Regions from separate parts of the Leptotrichia sp. genome, predicted to be linked through region 2. Evidence: riboswitches for the same ligand, from Rfam matches in the RefSeq annotation. Region 2 holds a riboswitch; the other holds the start of a gene.
What was found. A riboswitch is a leader RNA that binds a small molecule or an ion and turns the genes downstream of it on or off. The one in region 2 is predicted to bind thiamine pyrophosphate.
Positions count from the first base shown of each region.

Region 1: it holds a riboswitch for thiamine pyrophosphate, as region 2 does, so the genes downstream of both, thiD (bifunctional hydroxymethylpyrimidine kinase/phosphomethylpyrimidine kinase) here and ACO409_RS01940 (thiamine-binding protein) in region 2, are expected to answer to the same signal.

Region 1 covers NZ_DBHIXN010000015.1:2,795-14,760, reverse strand. Annotated here, with positions in the region: gene ACO409_RS04470 (tetratricopeptide repeat protein) at 1-324, shown strand, start outside; gene ACO409_RS04465 (hypothetical protein) at 357-491, shown strand; gene purB (adenylosuccinate lyase) at 573-2,015, shown strand; gene ACO409_RS04455 (very short patch repair endonuclease) at 2,024-2,533, shown strand; gene ACO409_RS04450 (tetratricopeptide repeat protein) at 2,545-3,351, shown strand; gene ACO409_RS04445 (DUF4125 family protein) at 3,572-4,195, opposite strand; gene ACO409_RS04440 (DUF4037 domain-containing protein) at 4,366-5,319, opposite strand; gene ACO409_RS04435 (tetratricopeptide repeat protein) at 5,341-6,171, opposite strand; TPP riboswitch at 6,368-6,473, shown strand; gene thiD (bifunctional hydroxymethylpyrimidine kinase/phosphomethylpyrimidine kinase) at 6,530-7,363, shown strand; gene thiE (thiamine phosphate synthase) at 7,373-7,978, shown strand; gene thiC (phosphomethylpyrimidine synthase ThiC) at 8,014-9,315, shown strand; gene thiS (sulfur carrier protein ThiS) at 9,325-9,519, shown strand; gene thiF (sulfur carrier protein ThiS adenylyltransferase ThiF) at 9,523-10,140, shown strand; gene ACO409_RS04405 (thiazole synthase) at 10,137-10,910, shown strand; gene thiH (2-iminoacetate synthase ThiH) at 10,910-11,966, shown strand, end outside.
Region 2 covers NZ_DBHIXN010000005.1:35,804-47,769, reverse strand. Annotated here, with positions in the region: gene ACO409_RS01970 (ATP-dependent helicase) at 1-2,056, shown strand, start outside; gene ACO409_RS01965 (nicotinate phosphoribosyltransferase) at 2,227-3,657, shown strand; gene tpx (thiol peroxidase) at 3,734-4,375, shown strand; gene ACO409_RS01955 (EexN family lipoprotein) at 4,437-5,075, shown strand; TPP riboswitch at 5,080-5,170, shown strand; gene tpx (thiol peroxidase) at 5,596-6,237, shown strand; gene ACO409_RS01945 (hypothetical protein) at 6,300-6,863, shown strand; TPP riboswitch at 6,875-6,965, shown strand; gene ACO409_RS01940 (thiamine-binding protein) at 7,113-7,424, shown strand; gene ACO409_RS01935 (ABC transporter permease) at 7,396-8,151, shown strand; gene ACO409_RS01930 (ABC transporter substrate-binding protein) at 8,201-9,175, shown strand; gene ACO409_RS01925 (ABC transporter ATP-binding protein) at 9,324-10,082, shown strand; gene ACO409_RS01920 (GNAT family N-acetyltransferase) at 10,111-10,380, shown strand; gene ACO409_RS01915 (Gfo/Idh/MocA family protein) at 10,561-11,541, shown strand; gene ACO409_RS01910 (glycosyltransferase family 2 protein) at 11,566-11,966, shown strand, end outside.

The DNA.
Region 1 (11,966 bases), on a different contig from region 2:
AAAGCGATAGAAATGGATATTAAGCAGAAAAAAGAATTACTGTTTATTCCAAAAGATGAAATGGAAGATTATAGAAGAAGAAATTTAGCAGAAAGAACTTTTTTATCAGGATACTCACAAGAAAAATATGAAGAAATATTAAATATATTTTTAGAAACAATCAAAGACGAAAATTATAAAAATGTTATTTCAAAAGATGAGGTAATAATAAAGACATTAGTGAGTGCAACGATGCAAATTAGGAAAAAAGATGAAAAACTTTCTGATAAGTATTTGAAAGAATTAGAAAAGTTAAAAATTTTTAAAGTTGTCAAAGTTGACTAAAAAAGTAAAATTTGTGGATATGAAGGAAAATTATGAATAAAATGTTAATTATATTATTTGGGATTTTGACTATTTTATCATATTCTTCTGAATTTCAAATAATAACATGTTGTGAAAATTGTTATCGTGAAAATTCACAAATAAAAATTATGATTGGGACAAATTAGGGACTGAATTTAACTAAAATTTAGATTCAGAGTATAAATTTACAGAGAAAGGTAAATAAAAATAATTAGGAGGAATTAGAAATGGTAGATATGAGCATATATTCAAATCCATTGGCGGAGAGATATTCGAGTAAGGAAATGTTACATATTTTTTCACCAGAGTTTAAATTTAGAACTTGGAGAAAATTGTGGATAAATTTGGCGGAGGCTGAAAAAGAGCTTGGGCTTGATTTTATTACTGATGAGCAAATTGAGGAACTAAAAAAATATAAAGATGATGTTGACTTTGAAGTTGCGGCTGAATTTGAGAAAAAATTGAGACATGATGTTATGGCTCATGTGCATACTTATGGGGAACAAGCTAAAAATGCGAGAAAAATTATTCATTTGGGAGCGACAAGTGCGTATGTTGGAGATAATACTGATTTGATTCAAATTAAGGAAGGGCTTTTAGTTATTAGAAAAAGACTGCTTGTCTTAATTGAAAAAATGAGAGATTTTGCGTTGCAATACAAAGATTTGCCAACTTTAGGATTTACTCATTTCCAAGCGGCACAGCTTACTACTGTTGGAAAAAGAGCGACTTTGTGGCTTCATTCATTACTTCTTGATTTTGAAGAATTGGAATTTAGATTAGAAAACTTGAGATTTAGAGGAGTTAAAGGGACTACTGGGACTCAGGCTAGTTTTAAAGAATTGTTTGAAGGAGATTTTGAAAAAGTAAAACAGTTGGATGAATTGGTTACTGAAAAAGCTGGATTTGGTAAAAAACAAGGTGTTTCAGGGCAAACTTATGATAGAAAAGTGGACGCACAAATCTTGAATTTATTGTCAAATATTGCTCAGTCTTCACATAAATTTACAAATGATTTTAGATTGTTGCAACATTTGAAAGAATTGGAAGAACCATTTGAAAAAAATCAAATTGGGTCAAGTGCGATGGCATACAAGAGAAATCCAATGAGAAGTGAAAGAATTTCATCACTTGCAAAATATGTAATTTCAAGCTCACAAACAGGTGCATTAGTTTTTGCAACACAATGGTTTGAAAGAACATTGGATGATTCTGCAAGTAAGAGATTATCTATTCCACAAGCATTCTTGGCGGTTGATGCAATCTTAATTATTTGGCTTAACATTATGGATGGGGTTGTTGTTTATCCAAAAGTAATTGAGGCAAATATTCAAAAGGAATTACCATTTATGGCGACTGAAAATATCATTATGGAATCAGTTAAAAAAGGAATGGATAGACAAGAAGTTCACGAAATTATAAGAGAACTTTCGATGGAAGAAACAAAGGAAATTAAGTTGAATGGAAATCCCAATAGATTAATTGACAGAATTATAAAAGATGGAAGACTGGGACTTAAAGCAGAAGATATGGAAGGAATCTTGGTTTCAGCTAATTATACTGGATTTGCTGGGCATCAGACTGAGGATTTTGTGAAAAATGAGATTAATCCGATTTTGGATAGATATAAGGATGAGATTATTGAGGATAGGGAAGAATTGAGAGTTTAACTTGAAAAATGAAAAAAGCAAAAAAAATTTCCCTCACAAGAAGCCAGAACATGGCAAGAATAAAATCCAAAAATACAAAACCTGAAATCTATATCCGTAAATTACTTTATAAGATGGGATATAGGTACAGAGTGAACTATTCACAGCTTCCAGGGACACCTGATATTTTTATTCTGAAATATAATACAGCAATATTTGTAAATGGGTGTTTCTGGCATAGGCATAAAAATTGTAAAATTGCAACTTTTCCTAAGACAAACACGGAGTATTGGGAAAAGAAGTTCAAAAGAAATGTGGAGAGGGATATTGAGGTTTATGAGAAACTTTTTGAGATGGATATTAGTGTGATTACGATTTGGGAATGTGAAATTAATAAAATACAACGAAATGAAGAATATAAGGAAAAATATTTGAAAATTTTGAAGGATAGAATCGAAAGAGTCTTTAATTATGAAGAAAAAGACATTTCAGTTCAGATGGAAGTTGCAGAGAAAAATAAGAAATATCCAAAAATTTAAGGAGCGAAGTAATGAAAAGTAAAATACTATTGATTTTTTCAATCTTTATACTTTCTTTTAATGTTTTTTCAACTCCAAATTCTAATGAGAAATTTAAATTGGCAAAATCATATTTGGAACAGAAAGAATATGTTAAGGCTGAAAAAATATATTTGGAATTGGCTAAAAAGAAAGATGTTCATGCGATATATAATTTAGGTTATCTTTATATGGAGCAAGGGAAAATAATAGAAGGTGAAAAATATTATAAAATGGCTGCTGATATGGGGTATGATGATGCGATGTTTAATTTGGCAATGTTTTATGATAGACAAAAAGATTATGATAAAGAAAAATTATATTTAGAAAAATTGGCTGCAAAAAATCAAAATGATGCAATATTTCAATTGGCAATTATTTACAGACAGGAAGGAAATTATCAGAAGGCTGATGAACTTTATAAGCGATTATTAAAAGAAAAATATCAAGAAAGTGAAGTTTTCTATAATTTAGGAGTTTCTTGCTACTATCAAAAAAAATACGATGAAGCAGAAAAATATTTTTTGAAGGCAATAGAACTTGGAAATAACGATGATCCTGAATATAATTTAGGAATTTTATATAAAGTTCAAGGGAAATTTGCACAAGCTAAAAAATATTTGATACCGTTTGCTCAAAAAGGTAAAGTAGATGCGATGATAAATGTAGGAGCAATTTATCGAGATGAAAAAAATTATAGCAATGCTAAAAAGTATTATAAAATGGCAATGGATAGAGGTTCACGAGAAGCGGAAGCAGAATATAATACTATATTGATACTGGAAGAACACGGTTTATAAAATATGTGTTTAATAAACTAAGTTTTTTATCTCCACAAGGAGTCAAGACATATTGTTTCAGAATATTTATTTTGATAAATTCTGAGTTTGTATAGTTATCAAATAAATCTATAATATTAATTTAATAAAAAAAACAATATCTTATTTTAATAACAAGGGGATTTTTTACCCCTTGTTAGATAAGACAAATTTATTATTCAAAAAAAATTTAAACTATTTTTTACAAACTTTCTTCCGCTTCTTCAATTGTTTTGTATCCTTTTTCCAGCACAATATTTTCCAAATTATTTTCTGCTAAATTTATATTATTTGAAACGCAGTTTTGGATATATTCGTAATACAATTTTAAAGTTTTTATTGAATACGAAGACAATTCTCCCTTTAAATAAGTTTCAATTGAAGTGTAGTTTGGAGTATCATATTTTGAGTGTAAAGGACGACCTTTTGCGGTAAGTTTTGGATATTTTTCTATTATTTCTTCTTCCCAATGTAAATAAATTTTTACTATTTTTTTGATTAATTCTTTTTTTTCCTGGGGAATTTCAGGCAAATAGTTTTTGATTACTTCATATTCTTTTGGTGCACTATACTTCATCATTCTGGCATATTTATCCTGAACGATATTTTCGCCACGGTGTTTTGCTAAAATCAAGTCTTCCAAATAACTTTCCAAGATTTCATCAGGCAATGTTTCCCATTGGCTTCTTCTCATAATTTCAAATTCCTGTGGATTATCTTGACATTCTGCTCTTCCTTCTGTATGATGCACATTTTGAAAAAATTCCCATTCTCTTTTTAAAATTTGTCTAATAAAACTTTCTTTTTTACTAACTTCTATTTCCATTTTTGATTCTCCTATTTTTAAATCCATAATTATTTTATAAAATAATAGATATATGTTCGATAAACTAAGTTTTTTTTCTCTACAAGGGGTCAAGCCCCCTTGCTTTAGGATATTTTATTTATTAAATCCTAAGTTTGTATAGTTATTGAATAAATCTAATATTTTTTACATTAATCCATCGCAGGATTCCAGTTTCTTAACTTTTCGTCTTCTATTTTATTTTGCACAAAAGGCCCATAATCCTGTAAAAAATCGCTTGTTAATTGTCGTGGAACAATATTTTGATATTTCAATTCTAAAATTACATTAGCACTTATTTCTTCAATAATTTGAAATTTTCGGTTTACTGCACCAACTGGCAATTTTACTAATTCTTCAATTAGAAAATACGTTTTTTCTCCTAAAATTTTCAAATTTTTCAAGGCTTTTGGCATCCATTTATAAAACAGCTTATACTTTTTATTTAATAAAAAAATTATATGAATTGCCTCGTTTATAAACTCAGTTTCCGCTAGCCTTGCCGCCACAATCTCATTTCTTCTCATACACCGCAAATAGTTATACTGCCCAGATTGTGCCATTTTCATACATCTTGTGGCTATTTTATTAAGCCGTATATCTTCTGGAAAATATTTTTCCAAATCACTTCTAATTTTTGTAAATTTTCCCAAATTATCTAAAAAAACTTCGCCATTAACCGCCGTTGCAAGCAATTCTTCTGGAATCAATCTCCAATCATACAAATTTTCAGGTGCCTTCACATCCCCCAAAAACTTAAAAAACCAGTCATCCATATTCAGAACTCCACGTCGTCCATCTCCAAATTCACTCACATTCAATGCCCTAAATCCCAAGAATTCCTTAGGTAGCTCATTAAGCCTTTTTTGCAAATTCAGCCCATATTTCCCATAATCCTCCGAAGTTAGCCAAATACAGCAAGACGGTCCAAAATCATGATCCTGCGAAATCTCATCATCAAATCCAAAACATTCTGAACCTTCTCCCGCAAGTCCAGCCGCCATTTTTTCAAAAACTTCTGGAAACTCACTTTTTATAACTGGCAGATAAATTTCTTCAAAATATTTCCTTGAAAGTTCCAGTCCTTTTATTTTATTTGAATCCATTTTTTCTCCTTCTAAAAAAATCTAAACCATTTTTTCTTTTACAATTTCAATATTTTCCAAAATATTTTTATAATTATTACTTTCCTTTCCAAATGTTTTTTCACAGATTTTGGCACTTTCCTCGAATAATTCCAATGCCTTTTCGTATTCATTCTCTTCAAAATAAAAAGTTGCCATATTATTTAAGACTGCCGCATATAAATTGTGAGATTTTCCAACTTCCTTTTCAATTAATTTTAATGATTTTTGTAAATATTCTTCAGCTTTTTCAATATTTTTCACTTTCAAATAAGGCTGTACAAGATTACTCAATGTAATCGCATACTGAATTGGATTTTCCCCAACTTTTTCCAATACTTTCAGACTTCTTTCCTGTAATTCAATCGCCTCTTCAAATCTTCCAAGCTCCTGATAAAAAAGAGCCAAATTATTACATACGCTTGCATAGACATAATCATTTTGAAGATTATTAGCTTCATAAATTTTCATCGTATTAAGATAAATATCTTCTGTTTTATCATATTTTTTCATAAATCTGTAAACTTCCGCCAAGTTTAGGCTGCAAGTCGCATATGGAATACTGTCTTTTCCATACTTTTTCTCAATAAATCCTCGTGCTTTCAGCAAAGCATTTTTGGCTGTGTCAAATTCCCCAACATATTTAAGAGTTCCCCCAACTTCGTTCAAAATTTTAATATTCTCGTCACTTTCTTCTCCAAAAACATCTTCCGTAAGTTCTGCTAATTCCTTTAAAACTTTAACTTCCTCCACAACATTTCCCTGCTGCATAAGTTCTTTTCTCAAATTTGTCAATTCATTTATTCTAATTTTTTTTTCAAATTCGTTTAACATTTTAGATTTCTCCCTTTCACCAATTCTTTTTTATTTGAATATATTTCATTTTTAAATTTATTACTTAATAAAATTTTACCATACAAAATTATATTCTGCAACAATATAAAAAATAATTTTTTGAATCTATTGTATAAAAATTAAATATGTGCTATTATATTAAGTGTGAATAAAATATAATAAAATTAAATAATAAAACTAGTTACAAGGGAGTCAATAAATTGACTGAGAAAAGGATGTGAGCCTTGACCTTTTGACCTGATTTGGATAATGCCAACGTAGGAAGTAAGAAAGTTTATTTTAGATTACAAAGTATATACAAATTAGGTATATACTTTTTTTGTATTTGGAGGAAAATATGAAAAATGTATTGTCAATAGCAGGTTCAGATTGCAGTGCAGGAGCGGGAATACAAGCTGACTTGAAAACTTTTTCCGCAAATGAAGTTTACGGAATGACAGTTATTACAAGTTTAACTGCACAGAACCCGCAGAAAGTAAAGATGATAGAAAATGTCTCAATAGAGATGTTAAAAAGTCAGATAGAAGCAATATTAGATACTATAAAAGTTTCTGCCATAAAAATTGGAATGATAAATACTAAAGAAAACGGGAAAATAATATATGAATCTTTATTGAAATATAAAGCAGAAAATATAGTTCTTGATCCTGTGATGATTGCGACAAGCGGAAATTCTTTAATAAAAGATGAAACAAAAGACTTTTTAGTAAATAAATTATTTAAATTGGCAGATATAATTACACCTAATTTAGATGAAGCAAAAGAAATAGTAAAAATAATTTTAAAGAATGAAAATATAGAAAATATAGATAGTATAGAAAAAATGAAAACTTATGGAAAGATAATTGCAGATTTTACTAAAAAATGGGTTCTTGTTAAAGGTGGACATCTTTCAAATAGTGCAGTGGATATTCTTATGAATAGAGAAGAAATATATATTTTAGAAGGAGAAAAAATTTCTAGTAACAATACTCATGGAACAGGTTGTAGCTTATCTTCAGCTATTGCCTCTAATTTAGCTAAGGGCTATTCTATGCTGGACTCAGTTAAGAAAGCTAAGAATTTTGTCTTATGTTCAATAAGAAATTCAGTAGATTTTGGAGAAATAGCTGGGACAGTAAATCAAATGGGCGAAATATATAAAAATATTGATATAGAAAAACTTTATTAAGGGGAATATATGGACTTAAAAGACTGTAAAATTTATTTAGTAACCGATGAAAAAGCCTGTCTTGGAAAAGATTTTTATAAATGTATAGAAGAAAGTATCAAAGGTGGAGTAAAAATAGTTCAGTTAAGAGAAAAAAACAGCTCTACAAAAGACTTTTATGAAAAGGCATTAAAAGTAAAAGAAATCTGCAAAAATTATGGAGCATTATTTATTATAAATGACAGATTGGACATAGCACAGGCTGTCAAGGCAGATGGAGTTCATTTAGGACAGACTGATATGCCAATAGAAAAGGCAAGAAAGATTTTAAAAAATAAATTTTTAATTGGAGCAACAGCAAGAAATGCAAAAGAGGCTAAAAAAGCAGAATTATCAGGAGCAGACTACATTGGAAGCGGAGCTATTTTTGGAACAAATACAAAAGGCAATGCAAAAAAATTAGAAATGGAAGATTTAAAAAAGATAGTAAATAGTGTAAAAATACCAGTTTTTGCAATAGGTGGAATAAATATTAATAATGCATGTATGTTAAAAAATATTGGACTGCAGGGAATATGTGCAGTTTCAGGGATATTATCAGAAAAAGATTGTAAAAAAACAGTAAATATTATGTAAAAAAATTTTATTTAATACAAGGAGATGATATTATTATGTATAAAACACAGATGGAAGCTGCTAAAAAAGGTATTTTAACAAAGGAGATGAAAATTATTGCAGAAAGTGAATCTATGGATGAAAAAATTTTAATGGAAAGAGTGGCAAAAGGTGAAATTGCTATTCCTGCAAATAAAAATCATAGCTCTCTTTTAGCAAAAAGAGTTGGAACAGGCTTATCTACAAAAATAAATGTAAATTTAGGAATATCAAAGGATTGTCCTAATATAAATAGAGAATTGGAAAAAGTAAAAGTTGCCATAGATATGAAAGCAGATGCAATAATGGATTTAAGCTCGTTTGGTAAAACAGAAAAATTTAGAAAAAAATTAATCGCTATGTCTACTGCAATGATTGGAACAGTTCCTGTTTACGATGCAATTGGCTTTTATGATAAGGAATTAAAGGATATAAAGGCAGAAGAATTTTTAGATGTGGTAAGAAAACATGCAGAAGATGGAGTGGACTTTGTTACTATTCATGCAGGGTTAAATAGAGAAGCAGTAGAACTTTTCAAAAGGAATGAAAGAATAACTAATATCGTTTCAAGAGGAGGTTCGCTTATGTATGCCTGGATGGAACTTCACAATGCTGAAAATCCTTTTTATGAAAACTTTGATAAGCTTTTAGATATTTGTGAAGAATATGATATGACAATAAGTTTAGGAGATGCACTAAGATCAGGCTGCTTAAATGATGCAACAGATGCCTGTCAGATAAAAGAGCTAATAACATTGGGAGAATTGGCAAAAAGAGCTTGGAAAAGAAATGTGCAAATAATAATCGAAGGACCAGGACATATGGCAATAGATGAAATAGAAGCAAATGTGAAGTTAGAAAAGAAGCTTTGCCACAATGCACCTTTTTATGTGCTAGGACCATTAGTAACAGATATTGCACCAGGCTATGACCATATCACTTCAGCAATTGGCGGGGCAATAGCAGCTGCAGCTGGAGTTGATTTTCTATGTTATGTGACACCAGCAGAGCATTTAAGATTGCCAAACTTAGATGATATGAAAGAAGGAATAATAGCATCTCGTATTGCAGCTCATGCTGCCGATATTAGTAAAAAAGTTCCAAAGGCTATTGACTGGGATAATAGAATGGCAAAATATAGAGCAGATATAGATTGGGAAGGAATGTTTGCAGAAGCAATAGATGAAGAAAAAGCCAGAAGATATAGAAAAGAGTCTACTCCTGAAAATGAAGATACTTGTACTATGTGCGGAAAAATGTGTTCTATGAGAACTATGAAAAAAATAATGTCAGGTGAAGATGTAAATATTTTAAAATAGGAGTGTAAAATGGCAAAAATTAACGGAAAATATGAAGAAATTAACAATATTAACTTGCTAGATTATTTAACAAAAAATAAATATAGAACAGATAGAATTGTTGTTGATTTCAACGGAAATATAATAAAAAAGGAAGATTTTGAAAAAATTAATATAAAAAATACAGATAAGATAGAAATCGTATGTTTTGTTGGTGGAGGTTAATATATGGATTTAAAAGAAGAAGATTTGCTTAAAAGAAATGTGAAAGGTACATTTGAAAAATTAAAAAAGACAAAAATCTGTATTTTAGGCTTGGGAGGATTGGGTTCAAATGTGGCGGCTTTACTTGCAAGAGCAGGGATAGGATATTTAAAATTAGTAGATTTTGATATTGTCGAAGCAAGTAATTTGAACAGACAGCAATATAGAGTATCTCATATAGGAATGAAAAAAACTAAAGCTATAAAAAATATTATAAAGGAAATTAATCCTTTTGTAAAAATTGATATTCTGGATACAAAAGTGGATAAAGAAAATATATCTTCTATAGTTAAAGATATAAAAATTATTGTAGAAGCCTTTGATAGAGCTGAAACAAAAGCTATGGCAATAGAAAAATTGCTGACAAATAAAAATAAAATAGTTATATCCGCATCTGGAATGGCTGGTTTAGGCTCATCAAATGAAATTATTACAAGAAGAGTTAGAGATAATTTTTATTTGACTGGGGATAATTATTCGGATTATGAAGAATATTCGGGCATTATGTCAACTAGAGTCATGATCTGTGCCGCACACCAAGCCAATATGGTTTTAAGATTAATACTAGGAGAAGAAAAATGAAAGATAGTTTTAAACTTGGAAATAAAGAATTTAATTCAAGATTTATTCTTGGTTCAGGAAAATATTCAAATGAATTAATAAATAGTGCCATTAATTATGCACAAGCAGAAATAGTAACTGTTGCAATGAGAAGGGCTATCAGTGGAGTTTGGGAAAATATTTTAGATTATATTCCTAAAAATATAACTTTACTTCCTAATACTTCTGGTGCAAGAAATGCAAAAGAAGCAGTAAAAATAGCAAGACTTGCAAGAGAATGCACTCAAGGAGATTTTATTAAAATTGAAGTTATAAAAGATAGCAAATATCTTTTGCCAGATAACTATGAAACTATAAAGGCAACTGAAATATTGGCAAAAGAAGGCTTTATTGTAATGCCATATATGTACCCTGATTTAAATGTGGCAAGAGATTTAAGAGATGCAGGAGCAAGCTGTATAATGCCTCTTGCAGCACCAATAGGCTCTAATAGAGGACTGATAACAAAGGAATTTATACAAATTTTAATAGATGAGATAGATTTGCCAATAATAGTTGATGCAGGGATAGGGAAACCTTCTCAAGCTTGTGAAGCAATGGAAATGGGAGTAACCGCAATTATGGCAAATACTGCAATAGCAACTGCAAATGATATTCCAAGAATGGCAAAAGCTTTTAAGTATGCAATACAAGCTGGAAGAGATGCTTATCTTGCAAAAGTAGGAAGAGTTTTGGAAAACGGAGGCTGTGCCTCTTCACCGCTTACAGGATTTTTAAATGAGGTGGACTAATGAAACTAAAAAACATTAACTCAGATATTTTGAATAAAGTAATAAATAAAATAAATGATTATGACTACAATTCCTTTTCAGATGAAGATATAAAAAAAGCCTTAAATAAAGATTATTTATCCACAAGAGATTTTCAAGCTCTGCTATCTCCAAAAGCTATAAATTATCTTGAAGAAATGGCACAAAAAGCAAAAGAATGCAGAAAAAGATATTTTGGAAATTCTGTCTATATGTTTACACCTCTATATATCTCAAACTACTGCGATAATTATTGTGTTTACTGTGGTTTTAACTCGCATAATAAGATAAAAAGGGCTAGATTAAATTTTGAACAGATAGAAGCTGAATTAAAGGAAATAGCAAAAACAGGTTTGGAAGAAATACTTATACTTACAGGAGAAAGTGAAAAATATTCCAATATTGAATATGTTGGAAAGGCTTGTAAATTAGCAAGAAAATATTTTAATAATGTAGGAATCGAAATATATCCTGTAAATGTGGAAGACTATAAGTACCTAAATTCTTGTGGAGCGGACTATGTAACAATCTTTCAAGAAACATACAACGAAGAAAAATACCAAAAATTACATTTAGAAGGACATAAAAAAGTTTTTTCATATAGATTTAATTCACAGGAAAGGGCTTTAATGGGGGGGATGAGAGGTGTTGCTTTTGGAGCATTGCTAGGGCTGGATGATTTTAGAAAAGATGCTTTTTCAACAGGTTATCATGCTTATCTCTTACAAAAAAAATATCCTCATGCAGAAATTTCTATTTCCTGTCCAAGATTAAGACCTATTATCAATAATCTAAAAATAGAACAAAAATTTATCAGTGAAAAAGACCTGTTTCAAATTGTATGTGCATATAGACTATTTTTACCCTTTGCAAATATAACGATATCTACAAGGGAAAAGCCTAATTTTAGGGATAATATAATAAAAATAGCCGCAACAAAAATTTCGGCAGGAGTGGATACAGGAATAGGTGCTCATAGTGGATGTTCAAATAAAAAAGGTGACGAGCAGTTTGAAATAGCAGATAGAAGAACAGTAG
Region 2 (11,966 bases):
ACTTAATATTTTGGCACTTACTTTTACGAATAAGGCGGCAAGGGAGATGAAAGAGAGAGCTGTGGCACTTATTGGGCATGAGGCAAATAATCTTGTTGTTTCTACATTTCACTCGTTTTCGGTGAGATTGCTAAAAACTTATTCTGAGAGAATTGGATATGGACGGAATTTTAATATTTATGATGTGGACGATCAAAAATCAATTATTACAAAAATAAAAAAAGAAATGGGAATTAAGGATAACGATGGCGTTCAGCCAGGCAGACTTGCTAATAAAATTAGTAAATTAAAAGAACAAGGGGTAGGAATTAAGGAGCTTGAGCGAGAAATTGATATGAGAATTCCTGCGAACAGGCTTTTCGGTGAAATCTATCAGAAGTATGATGAAGTTTTGAGAGCAAATAATGCGATGGATTTTTCAGATTTGCTTTTAAATGCGAGAAAGCTGCTGGATGATGCTTTTGTGCTGGAAAAAATACAGGAAAGATATAGATATATTGTGGTGGATGAATATCAGGATACTAATGATATTCAGTATGAAATGATAAATTTAATTGCGGCAAAATATAGAAATATCTGTGTCGTAGGAGATGAGGATCAAAGTATTTATGCATTTCGTGGAGCAAATATTAATAATATACTGAATTTTGAGAGGGATTACAAGGAAGCGTTTACAGTAAAGCTGGAAAGAAATTATCGTTCTACAAAGAAAATACTGGATACAGCCAATGAGCTTATTAAAAATAATAAAAGTTCAAAAGGGAAAACGCTTTGGACAGATGGTTCAGATGGTGAAAAGATTAAGATTTATAATGCAGCAACTGTTTTTGATGAAGCAGATTTCATTGTGACAGAAATGAAGAAAAAGAAAAAAAGTGGTGCTGAGTATAAGGATATGACAATTTTATATAGAACTAATGCACAGTCAAGGGTACTGGAGGAAAAGCTTTTATCAGCAAATATTCCATATAAAATTTATGGTGGTATGCAATTTTTTCAACGTAAAGAAATAAAAGATATTTTGGCATATTTAAGTCTTTTAAATAATAAAGATGATAATCATAATTTTTATCGTGTAATTAATGTTCCAAAACGTTCGGTAGGAGAAAAGACGCTAGAAAAAATACAGGAAGTTGCAAATAAAAGAAATATTTCAATGCTTGAAGCACTTCGTTATATTGATGAAATTCCAGTAAGAAATGCTACAAAATTGGCATTACGAGAATTTTATAATATGATGCAAAGTATTTATTCAAATCTTGATGAGATGTCAATTAAAGAAATATTCGATGAAATATTGATTAAAACCCATTATATTGATTCGATTGAAGATAATAAGGAAGACAGAGTTAGAAATATTGAAGAATTGTTAAACAGTATTACAGAACTTGAAAAGCAGAAGCCAAATATGACTTTAAATGAGTATCTTGATATGATTTCATTGAGTTCGGCAACTGATGAAATGGAAGAAGATGAAAATTATGTAAAACTTATGACAATTCATAGTTCAAAAGGATTGGAATTTGATTATGTCTTTTTAGCTGGAATGGAGGATGGATTATTTCCATCAATTTCCTTTGATGCACCTGAAGAAGAGCTGGAAGAAGAGCGTAGACTTTGCTATGTAGCTATAACTCGTGCTAAAAAGGAACTGTTTATTTCCTATTCCTCATCAAGAAAAGTTTGGGGAAAAGATGACAATTTACGTCGTCCATCAAGATTTATCTATGAAATGAAGCAAGACAATCTGGAATATGTTGGTGGAAGTTATGCAAGCCTAAGAAAAAAATCACAAGCTCCAAGAAGTTTTTCACCTAAAGTAGAAAATTTTAATCCATTTTCTAAAAATAAATTTGGAACATTTGGTAAAAAGTCAAGTATTTCTCAGTCTGATTCAAATGAAGATTCTAAATATAAAGTTGGAGATGTAGTTAAGCATAAAAAATTCGGACGTGGAAAAATAAAAAAAGTGGATATGAAAAGTATGATTGTGGAATTTATGGTTGGTGAGAAGAAAATAGCATTGGTTTTAGCGGATAAAATTTTGGAAAAATAAAAAATAGTATTATTGCAGTAAAAGCCTTTTTATTTTATTCAAAGAGGTTTTACTGTATTTTTAGTATATTTTCAAAGGATAAAGGATTATAATTGAATATACAAATAAAAAAAGTATAGGGAAGGAGAGTATGATTTTTACATAATTTGTAATTATCATACAAAATAAAAATGAAAAATTTAATATTATCGACAGATTCATATAAAATTACTCATCCATTTCAATATCCAGAAAATATGACGTATATGCACGATTATATCGAGAGTCGTGGTGGCTTATACGGATATGTGAAATTTTTTGGACTGCAATATTACTTAATGGAGTATTTGACAAAAAGAATTACAAATGAAATGATAGATGAAGCCAAGGAAATTTGTGAATTACATGGATTGCCATTTTTTGAAGAAGGATGGAGATATATCGTAGAAAAGTTGGATGGGAAGTTGCCGCTTAGAATTAGAGCTGTGCCAGAAGGAAGTATTGTGAAAAATCATAATGTGCTGGTTACAGTTGAATCAACTGACAAAAATGTGCCTTGGATTGTGGGCTGGGCGGAAACATTACTGTTAAAAGTATGGTATCCAATTACAGTTGCTACATTTTCATACAAGGCAAAACAGATTATAAAACACTTTTTGGAAGAAACAAGTGACAATGTGGAAGCAGAATTGAAGTTTAAATTGCATGATTTTGGTTATCGTGGTGTTTCCAGCGAGGAAAGTGCTGGAATTGGCGGAATGGCCCATCTTACAAATTTTTATGGGACAGATACCTTAAATGCACTTGTCTTTGCCCGTAAATATTATAATGAAAAAATAGCAGCTTTCAGTGTGCCTGCTTCTGAACACAGTACAATGACTTCATGGACTCAGAAATATGAAAAGGAAGCATACGAAAACATGCTTGATAAATTTCCTAAAGGAATTGTTTCAATTGTGCTTGACAGCTATAACTTTTTTAATGCGGTAGAAAATATTATCGGAAAAGATTTGCGTAAAAAAATACTTGCAAGAGATGGAATGGTTACAATACGTCCAGATAGCGGAGATGCAATTACGAATATTCTATTTGCACTTGAAAGTCTGGAAAAGAATTTTGGCTATACTATAAACTCCAAAGGATATAAAGTGATTAACAAAGTTCGTATTTTACAAGGTGATGGAATTAATGAAGATACAATCTGGGATATTTATAAATCTTTAAAGGATAATAAATATTCTGCTGAAAATGTTACTTTGGGCTGTGGAGGATCACTTTTGCAAGGAAATGAAAAATCTAGCATTAACAGGGATACCCATAAATTTGCTATGAAATGCAGCTGTATAAAAATCGGTGATGAAGTTAGGGATGTTTACAAAAATCCTATTACCGATAAAGGAAAAGTGAGTAAAAAAGGACGGCTTGACTTGATAAAAAATAAAAATGGAGAATTTGAAACAGTAAATATTTCAGATTTGCCTGAAAATCAATATCATAAAGATTCTGTGATGGAATGTGTTTTTGAAAATGGGAAAATTTTGAAAACATATACTTTTGAAAAAGTAAGAGGAAATGAAGATTTATTATATAAGCCAACTTTGATAAGAGAAGTATCAAAGTAAAAGTAAATAATAAAAAATAATGATTAATCTGCTATTCAAATGGGAAATAATATAGGATTACGAAAGAAGGAAATAAATGAAAAAAATATTATTATTAGGAGCGGTTGCAATATTGGCAGTCGCTTGTGGAAACAAAGTAAAAACAGAAAATAAAACTGGACAAAATGCAGAATATACGCAATATTTAGACAGCTTGAAAGCTGATAACAATTTAAAAATCACAATGGGAAAAGTTCCAGTAACAATTGTCGGAAAAGAATTGAAAGTTGGAGATAAAATAAAGGAAGTGCCTTTGGTTATAAATTCAAAGCTGGATGAAAAAAATATATTTGAAGATAAAAATATAAAAGTAATTTATACAGCACCGTCGCTTGATACAAAAGTTTGTTCACTACAGACAAAACATTTGAATGAAGCCGCAAAAACTTATCCAAATGTAAAATTTTACTCAATAACAGTTGACACTCCGTTTGCACAGGAAAGATTCTGTACAGCCAATGAAATTAACGGATTAAAGGCAGTTTCTGACTTTAAATATCATCAATTTGGTATTCAGAATGGATTTTTTGTAAAGGAAAAAGGACTGTTGACAAGAGCATTGATTATAGTAGATGAAAATAATAATGTAAAATATATTGAATATGTACCTGAAGAAGGGAAAGAGGCAAATATTGACAAAGCATTAAAATTTTTAAAAAATAATTTGATAAAAAAATAAAACTTTGAAAATTTGAAAAAATGAGGTATAATTAATTGAAAATAAATTTTTTGGAGGAAAAATGAAAAAAATAAAACTATTATTTTTATTTGCAATTTCTACAGTGATTTTCACTGCCTGTGGAGATAAATACAGCATAGGAAATTTGAAAAAAAATGATAAGCTTTTAAAAGAGACTATCATAAAATGTAAAGAAAAAAAAGATGAGAAAATTTGTAAAAACGTGGAACAGGCACAGAATGAGCTGGCACAGGAATGGTGGAACAAAGTAAAACCTGAAGTTTCTACAAAAGTTGAAAAAATGTCAAAAGACATGATGGCAGGAAATGTTAGCTCAAGTATGGAAAGCACACCCGAAAAACTATGGGAATGGGAAGCAAAACATCTTTCAACAACACCGCAAAAGGCTAAAGAAGTAACATTACAGCTATTTAAGCAACTTTCACAGCATATAAAATTTTTAAAATTTGATTATGATTTGAAAAATGTAAAGACAGGACAGACAAGTGCTGGAAGAAATTATGCTATTATACCGACAAAGAGTAGAATTTTAACGCAAGGTAAAGAAATGGAATTAAATCAAAAGACTTTAGCATTTGATGATAAAGGAAAATGGTATTTAGTAAATATCGATGATAAAACTAAAATTATCTTAAAAGAATTATATTCAGATCTTGCAGATGTAAACATAGAACAATAATAAATAAAAAATACTGGGGAGCAGATTTGCTGAGAATTAAACCCATATAACCTGATACAGATAATACTGTCGGAGGAAGTATTTTATATAAAATAAAAAAATCATACTAACTAAAGTAAAATAATACTAAAATTATTTTAAATAGTTTATAAAAATATAGGATCTCCTTTTGATAAGGAGATTTTTTTGTTTTAAATTAATTTTGCTATATTAGTACTTTTTTAAATGAAGGCTAGTACAAAAAAATGTCGTAAACTAGCCATAGGTTGTAGGATTTACGGAAATGAGCAATCCTACAAAAATAAAAAAGAAAGAACATAGTAATTAGTTAAATAATTATGAAATAAATATTAGACCTGTTCGATAACTATACAAACTTAGAATTTAATAAAATAAATATCTTGAAGCAAGGGGTCTTGACCCCTTGTATAGATAAAAAAACTTAGGTTATCGAACATATCTAATGATTAATCTGCTATTCAAATGGGAAATAATATAGGATTACGAAAGAAGGAAATAAATGAAAAAAATATTATTATTAGGAGCGGTTGCAATATTGGCAGTCGCTTGTGGAAACAAAGTAAAAACAGAAAATAAAACTGGACAAAATGCAGAATATACGCAATATTTAGACAGCTTGAAAGCTGATAACAATTTAAAAATCACAATGGGAAAAGTTCCAGTAACAATTGTCGGAAAAGAATTGAAAGTTGGAGATAAAATAAAGGAAGTGCCTTTGGTTATAAATTCAAAGCTGGATGAAAAAAATATATTTGAAGATAAAAATATAAAAGTAATTTATACAGCACCGTCGCTTGATACAAAAGTTTGTTCACTACAGACAAAACATTTGAATGAAGCCGCAAAAACTTATCCAAATGTAAAATTTTACTCAATAACGGTTGACACTCCGTTTGCACAGGAAAGATTTTGTACTGCCAATGAAATTAATGGATTAAAAGCAGTTTCTGACTTTAAATATCATCAATTTGGTATTCAAAATGGATTTTTCATAAAGGAAAAAGGTCTTTTAACAAGGGCACTTATGATTCTTGATGAAAATAATACTGTAAAATATATTGAATATGTTTCTGAAGAAGGAAAAGAAGCTGATGTTGAGAAAGCATTGAAATTCTTGGAAAATAATCTGTTAAAAAAGTAAAAATTTTGAAAATATAAAAATATGAGGTATAATTAATAAAAATGAATCTTCTGGAGGTAAAAATGAAAAAAATTATTTTATTATTGTTAGTTGTTTCAGCTGTTACATTTGCTGCTCCTGCAAATAAAAATAGAAATCAAAACTTGAATACAACTGTTCAAAATAGTAAAAAAGGAGAAACAGCACAGGAAGCTTGGGAAAGAGTAAAACCTGAGATTAAAATACGGCTAAATAAAATTTCAAAAGATTTGGTTGCAGGAAATTATAAAGCAAGTTTTGATGAAATGCCAGAAAAATTTTTAACATACTTGGCTAAAAAGGGATCTATGTCTGTAAATGAACTTAAAAATGTAACTATAAAAACGATGAATAAACTAACAGATAATATGAAAATAATTGAAAATACCTCTGATTTTGAAAATGTTAAAGTAGGGAAAACTGAAACAGGAAGAAATTATGCAATCATACCAACCAAAGTTACAATAATTTATAATGGACAAAAAATAAATGGCGAAGGAAAAACAATGGCATTTGAGGATGGAAATAAATGGTACATTATCAATTATGAAAAAGAGTATATGATTTTCTTAAAGGATGTGTATCCAGACTTAGCTAAAATAAAATAAAATAGAAATAATGAAAAATACTGGGGAGCAATTTTTGCTGAGAATTAAACCCATGTAACCTGTACAGATAATGCTGTCGGAGGGAGTATTTTATATAAAATAAGAAATAATTTTAAAGTTATTTTGTATATCTTTTTAAATTATTTTAGAAAATTTATAGAAATATAGAATCTCCTTGTGATAAGGGGATTTTTTTATACAAAGAAATTTTAAATAAAAAAACAGTTTTAAGGAAAGGGATGATGGATTATGGAAAAAAAAAAAATTAATGCAAGTATTGCAATTCAGGTATTGCCAAATGTTGTAGGAAATGAAGAAATTGTAAGAGTTGTTGATGAAGTTATTGAATTTATTAAAAGCAAAGGGTTAAAAATGAATGTTGCTCCATTTGAAACGACGATAGAAGGAGATTTTGACGAACTTATGGAGATTGTTAAGGAATGTCAGGTTGTGGCTGTGAAGGCGGGGGCTGAAGGTGTAATGTCATATGTAAAAATAAATTATAAACCGAAAGGAGATATTTTAAAGATTGATGAAAAAATTTCAAAATATAACAGATAAAATTGCACCAAGTATTATTATTGCTGTATTGCTGATAATTTGGCAAATTTTGTCAATGGTGAATATTATTCCAAAATTTATGTTGCCGTCGCCATTTGAAGTTGTAAAAGCGTTTGTTTCGGATTTTCCGTTACTTATGGAACATACAAAAATTACACTTATTGAAGCGTTTTTGGGACTTGGACTGGGAATAGTTCTAGGATTTGTTGTGGCGGTTGTTATGGATAGGTTTGAATATGCATATAAAATGATTTATCCTGTTTTGGTGATTACGCAGACAATTCCGACGGTTGCTATTGCACCGCTTTTGGTACTTTGGCTAGGATATGGAATATTGCCAAAAATTACGCTTATTGTTATGACTTCGTTTTTTCCTATAACTATTGGACTTTTGGATGGATTTCGTTCGGCTGACAAGGATATGTTAAATTTGTTAAAAACGATGGGAGCAACGCCATTTCAGAATTTTATTCATGTCAAATTGCCAGGATCATTAGGATATTTTTTTGCAGGGCTTAGAATTTCGGTTTCATATTCTATAATCGGGGCAGTTGTGGCTGAATGGCTTGGTGGATTTAGCGGACTTGGAGTTTATATGACAAGAGTGAGAAAATCGTATTCATTTGATAAGATGTTTGCAGTAATTTTTCTTATCTCTGCAATAAGTTTGCTGCTTATGTATCTTGTAAAAAAAATACAGAAATGGTGCATGGTTTGGGAAAAGTAAATTTTTAAATAAAAAAATTCAAAATAAAAAATAAAGAGAGGTATAAAAAATGAAAAAAATTTCAAAAATTTTAATTTTATGTTTAATCTTGATTTTGGCTGTTTCGTGTGGAAAATCTAAAAATAATCAGAAAATAAAAATTGTACTGGACTGGGTGCCAAACACTAATCATACAGGGCTTTATGTGGCAAAAGACTTAGGATATTTTAAGGAAGAAGGACTGGATGTGGAAATTGTGCAGCCGCCTGAAGGAAGTACAACTGCACTTATTGGAGCTGGAGGAGCAGAATTTGGAATAAGTTTTCAGGATACGTTGGCAAAATCGTTTGCAAAGGAAAATCCTGTGCCAGTGACAGCTGTTGCAGCAATTCTTCAGCATAATACATCTGGAATTATTTCATTGAAGAAAAAAGGCATTGATTCGCCAAAAAAACTGGAAGGTAAAAAATATGCCACTTGGGAAGACAACATTGAGCAAGCCATTTTGAAAAAATTAGTAACAGATGATAAAGGAGATTTTTCCAAAGTAAAATTAATTCCTTATACGATAACAAATGTCGTAACTGGTTTAAAATCTGATGTTGATGCCGTTTGGGTTTATTATGCGTGGGATGGAATTGCGACAGAAAGAGCAGGACTTCAGACAAATTTTCTAAAAATACGAGACTATGCTAAAGAACTTGATTACTATAGCCCAGTAATTATTGCAAATAATGACTTCCTGAAAAAGAATCCTGAAATTGCAAAAAAAGTTTTAAAGGCAATAAAAAAGGGGTATGAATATGCAATGAAAAATCCAGAGGAATCAGCAAAAATCTTGGTAAAAAATTCTCCAGAACTTGACATAAATTTGGTAACAGCCAGCCAAAAATGGATTTCTAAAGAATATCAGTCAGATGCAAAGGAATGGGGAATAATTGACGGAAACCGTTGGAACAGATTTTATGAATGGCTTTACAAAAATAAGGCTATAGAGCGTGAAATACCAAAGGATTTTGGATATAGTAACGAGTATCTGAAATAGAAAATTTGACTCTTATAATAACAAGGGGTCAAGACCCCTTGTCAGAGTGAGGAGAAAAATATTAAATTTGAAAATAAAAAAATGTTGCATTTAATATTGCAATTTATATTATAAATTATTAAAATATGTTATATTAAGGAGATATTAAGTGAAGAAAGACAAAAAGCTGGAAATAAAAAATATTTCCATTTCTTTTGAAAATAAAAAAGTTTTAGAAAATGTTTCGATTGATTTGTATGAAAATGAGCTGGTTTGCATTTTAGGAGTGAGTGGTGCTGGAAAAACAACGTTGTTTAACATTATTGCAGGACTTTTAAAGCCTGATTGTGGAAATGTGAAAATGAGTGGAGAAGATATAACTGGAAAATCTGGGAAAATAAGCTATATGTTGCAAAAGGACTTGCTTTTACCTCACAAAAAAATCATTGACAACGTGGCACTTCCGCTTGTAATAAGGGGGGAAAATAAAAATAAGGCACAGGAAATTGCAAAGCCGTATTTTAAAGATTTTGGATTGGAAGGTACAGAAAATTTGTATCCAAGTAAACTATCAGGCGGAATGAAGCAAAGAGCGGCATTGCTTAGAACATATTTATTTTCCAGCGAAGTTGCTCTCCTTGATGAGCCATTCAGTGCATTGGACGCCATTACAAAGAATAAAATTCATAGCTGGTATTTGGATATTATGAAAAAAATAAAAATGTCAACTTTATTCATCACTCACGATATTGATGAAGCAATATTGCTTTCTGATAGGATTTATATTTTGGCAGGAAGTCCAGGAAAGATTATAAAAGAAATAAAAATTAACTTGAAAAAAGATGATAATAAAGTGTATAATAATGAAGAGATTATAATGTCAAAAGAGTTTATTGACTATAAAAAGGAAATATTGAAATATTTGTAAAAAATTATTGAAAGGAAATTTTAGAAAAATGGAAATAAAGCACTTAGAAGGAACAGGATTTTTTATATTTGGAGAAAATGGAGATGAACTGGCAAAACTGACATATAGAAAGGAAGGAGAAAAACTGTTTTTTGAATCAACCGTAGTTTCTCCTGAATTAAGAGGACAAGGAATTGCAGGAAAATTATTTGATGCTGGTGTAAAATACGCAAGAGAAAATGGGTATAAAATTGTACCAATTTGCAGTTACATAGTCAAAAAGTTTGAAAGTGGAGAATATGATGATTTAAAGGCATAATTCATTGAAATTTTTTAGAATTATATAGATTTAGAATTGGAGAAAATAAATATCTTGAAGCAAGGGGGCTTTACCCCTTGTAGAAATAAAAAAGATATATCTATTTTAAAATAAATTTATTTTACTATTTAGAATAAAAAATAAGTTTCAAGTAAAATATGGAGAAAGAAGGAAATTTGCATGAAATTGGGGATTGTCGGTTCAGGGATGATTGTCCAGGAATTTTTGCCTAGTCTTGTTCGGTTGGAAGGGCTGGAAATTGTGGGGATACAAGGAACAAAAAAGAGTATTGGTAAAGTTGAGGAAATTTGTCTAAAATATGGTATTCCAAGATTTACTGATGATTTTAACAAACTTTGTGAATTTGGAATTGATACTGTTTATATTGCTGTTCCGAATTTTTTGCATTTTGAATATTGTAAAAAAGCATTGGAAAAAGGCTTGAATATCATTGTCGAAAAGCCAATGACAGCTAATTATAGACAAGCTAAGGAATTGTCAGATTTGGCAAAAGAAAAAAAACTGTTTTTATTTGAAGCGATAACGACACTTTATTTTGAAAATTATAAAAAAATAAAAGGCTGGATTGGGAAAATTGGAGATGTAAAACTTATTCAAAGCCAGTATAGTCAGTATTCCAGTAGATATGACGCTTTTAAGAGAGGTGAGATTTTGCCTGTATTTGATCCGCAAAAAGCTGGCGGAGCATTGATGGATTTAGGACTTTATAATTTGCATTATGTTCTAGGGCTTTTTGGAAAGCCTGAAAAAGTGAAATATTATGCAAATCTTGAGAGAAATATTGACACAAGTGGAGTTCTTATGATGGAATATGAAAATTTTAATGCTATGTGTGTATGTGCAAAAGATAGTGAAGGCAAAAGAATAGGTGTAATTCAGGGAAGCAAAGGAAAAATTATAAGCGAAGAAGCTCCAGGACTTGTTGGAAAAGTTACGTTGAAACTGTATGATGGAACGACAGAAAGCTTTGATGATGGATTTTCAAAGGACAGGGTTGTACCTGAATTTAAGGCATTTATTCGTACAATAAATAAAAATGACTTGGAATTTTGCTATAAACAGCTGGAAAAAAGTCTGCTGGTAAGTGAGGTGCAGACAAAAGCTAGAATTGAGGCGGGAATTAGGTTTCCACAAGACTAGAAAATTTTAAAATTAGGAGAAAGAATGGATAAAGAAAAAGTTTCAATAATTGTGCCAATGTATAATGCGGAAAAATTCATCAGAAAAACAATAGAATCAGTTATTTCACAAACTTATCAAAATTGGGAGATGCTTATCATAAATGACGTTTCAACAGATAATAGTCTTGCAATTGTAAGTGAATTTGTGAAAAAGGATGAAAGAATAAAAATTGTAAATACTGAAAAAAATGTAGGAGTAGTAAAGGGAAGAAATTTTCTGATTGAATTGGCTAGCGGAAGATATATCGCATTTTTAGATTCTGATGATTATTGGCATAATGAAAAATTGGAAAAGCAGATAAAATTTATGAAGGAAAAAAATGCGAGCATTAGCTGTACGGAATATACTAGGGTTAGGGAAAATGGTGAAAAAATAAACGAAGT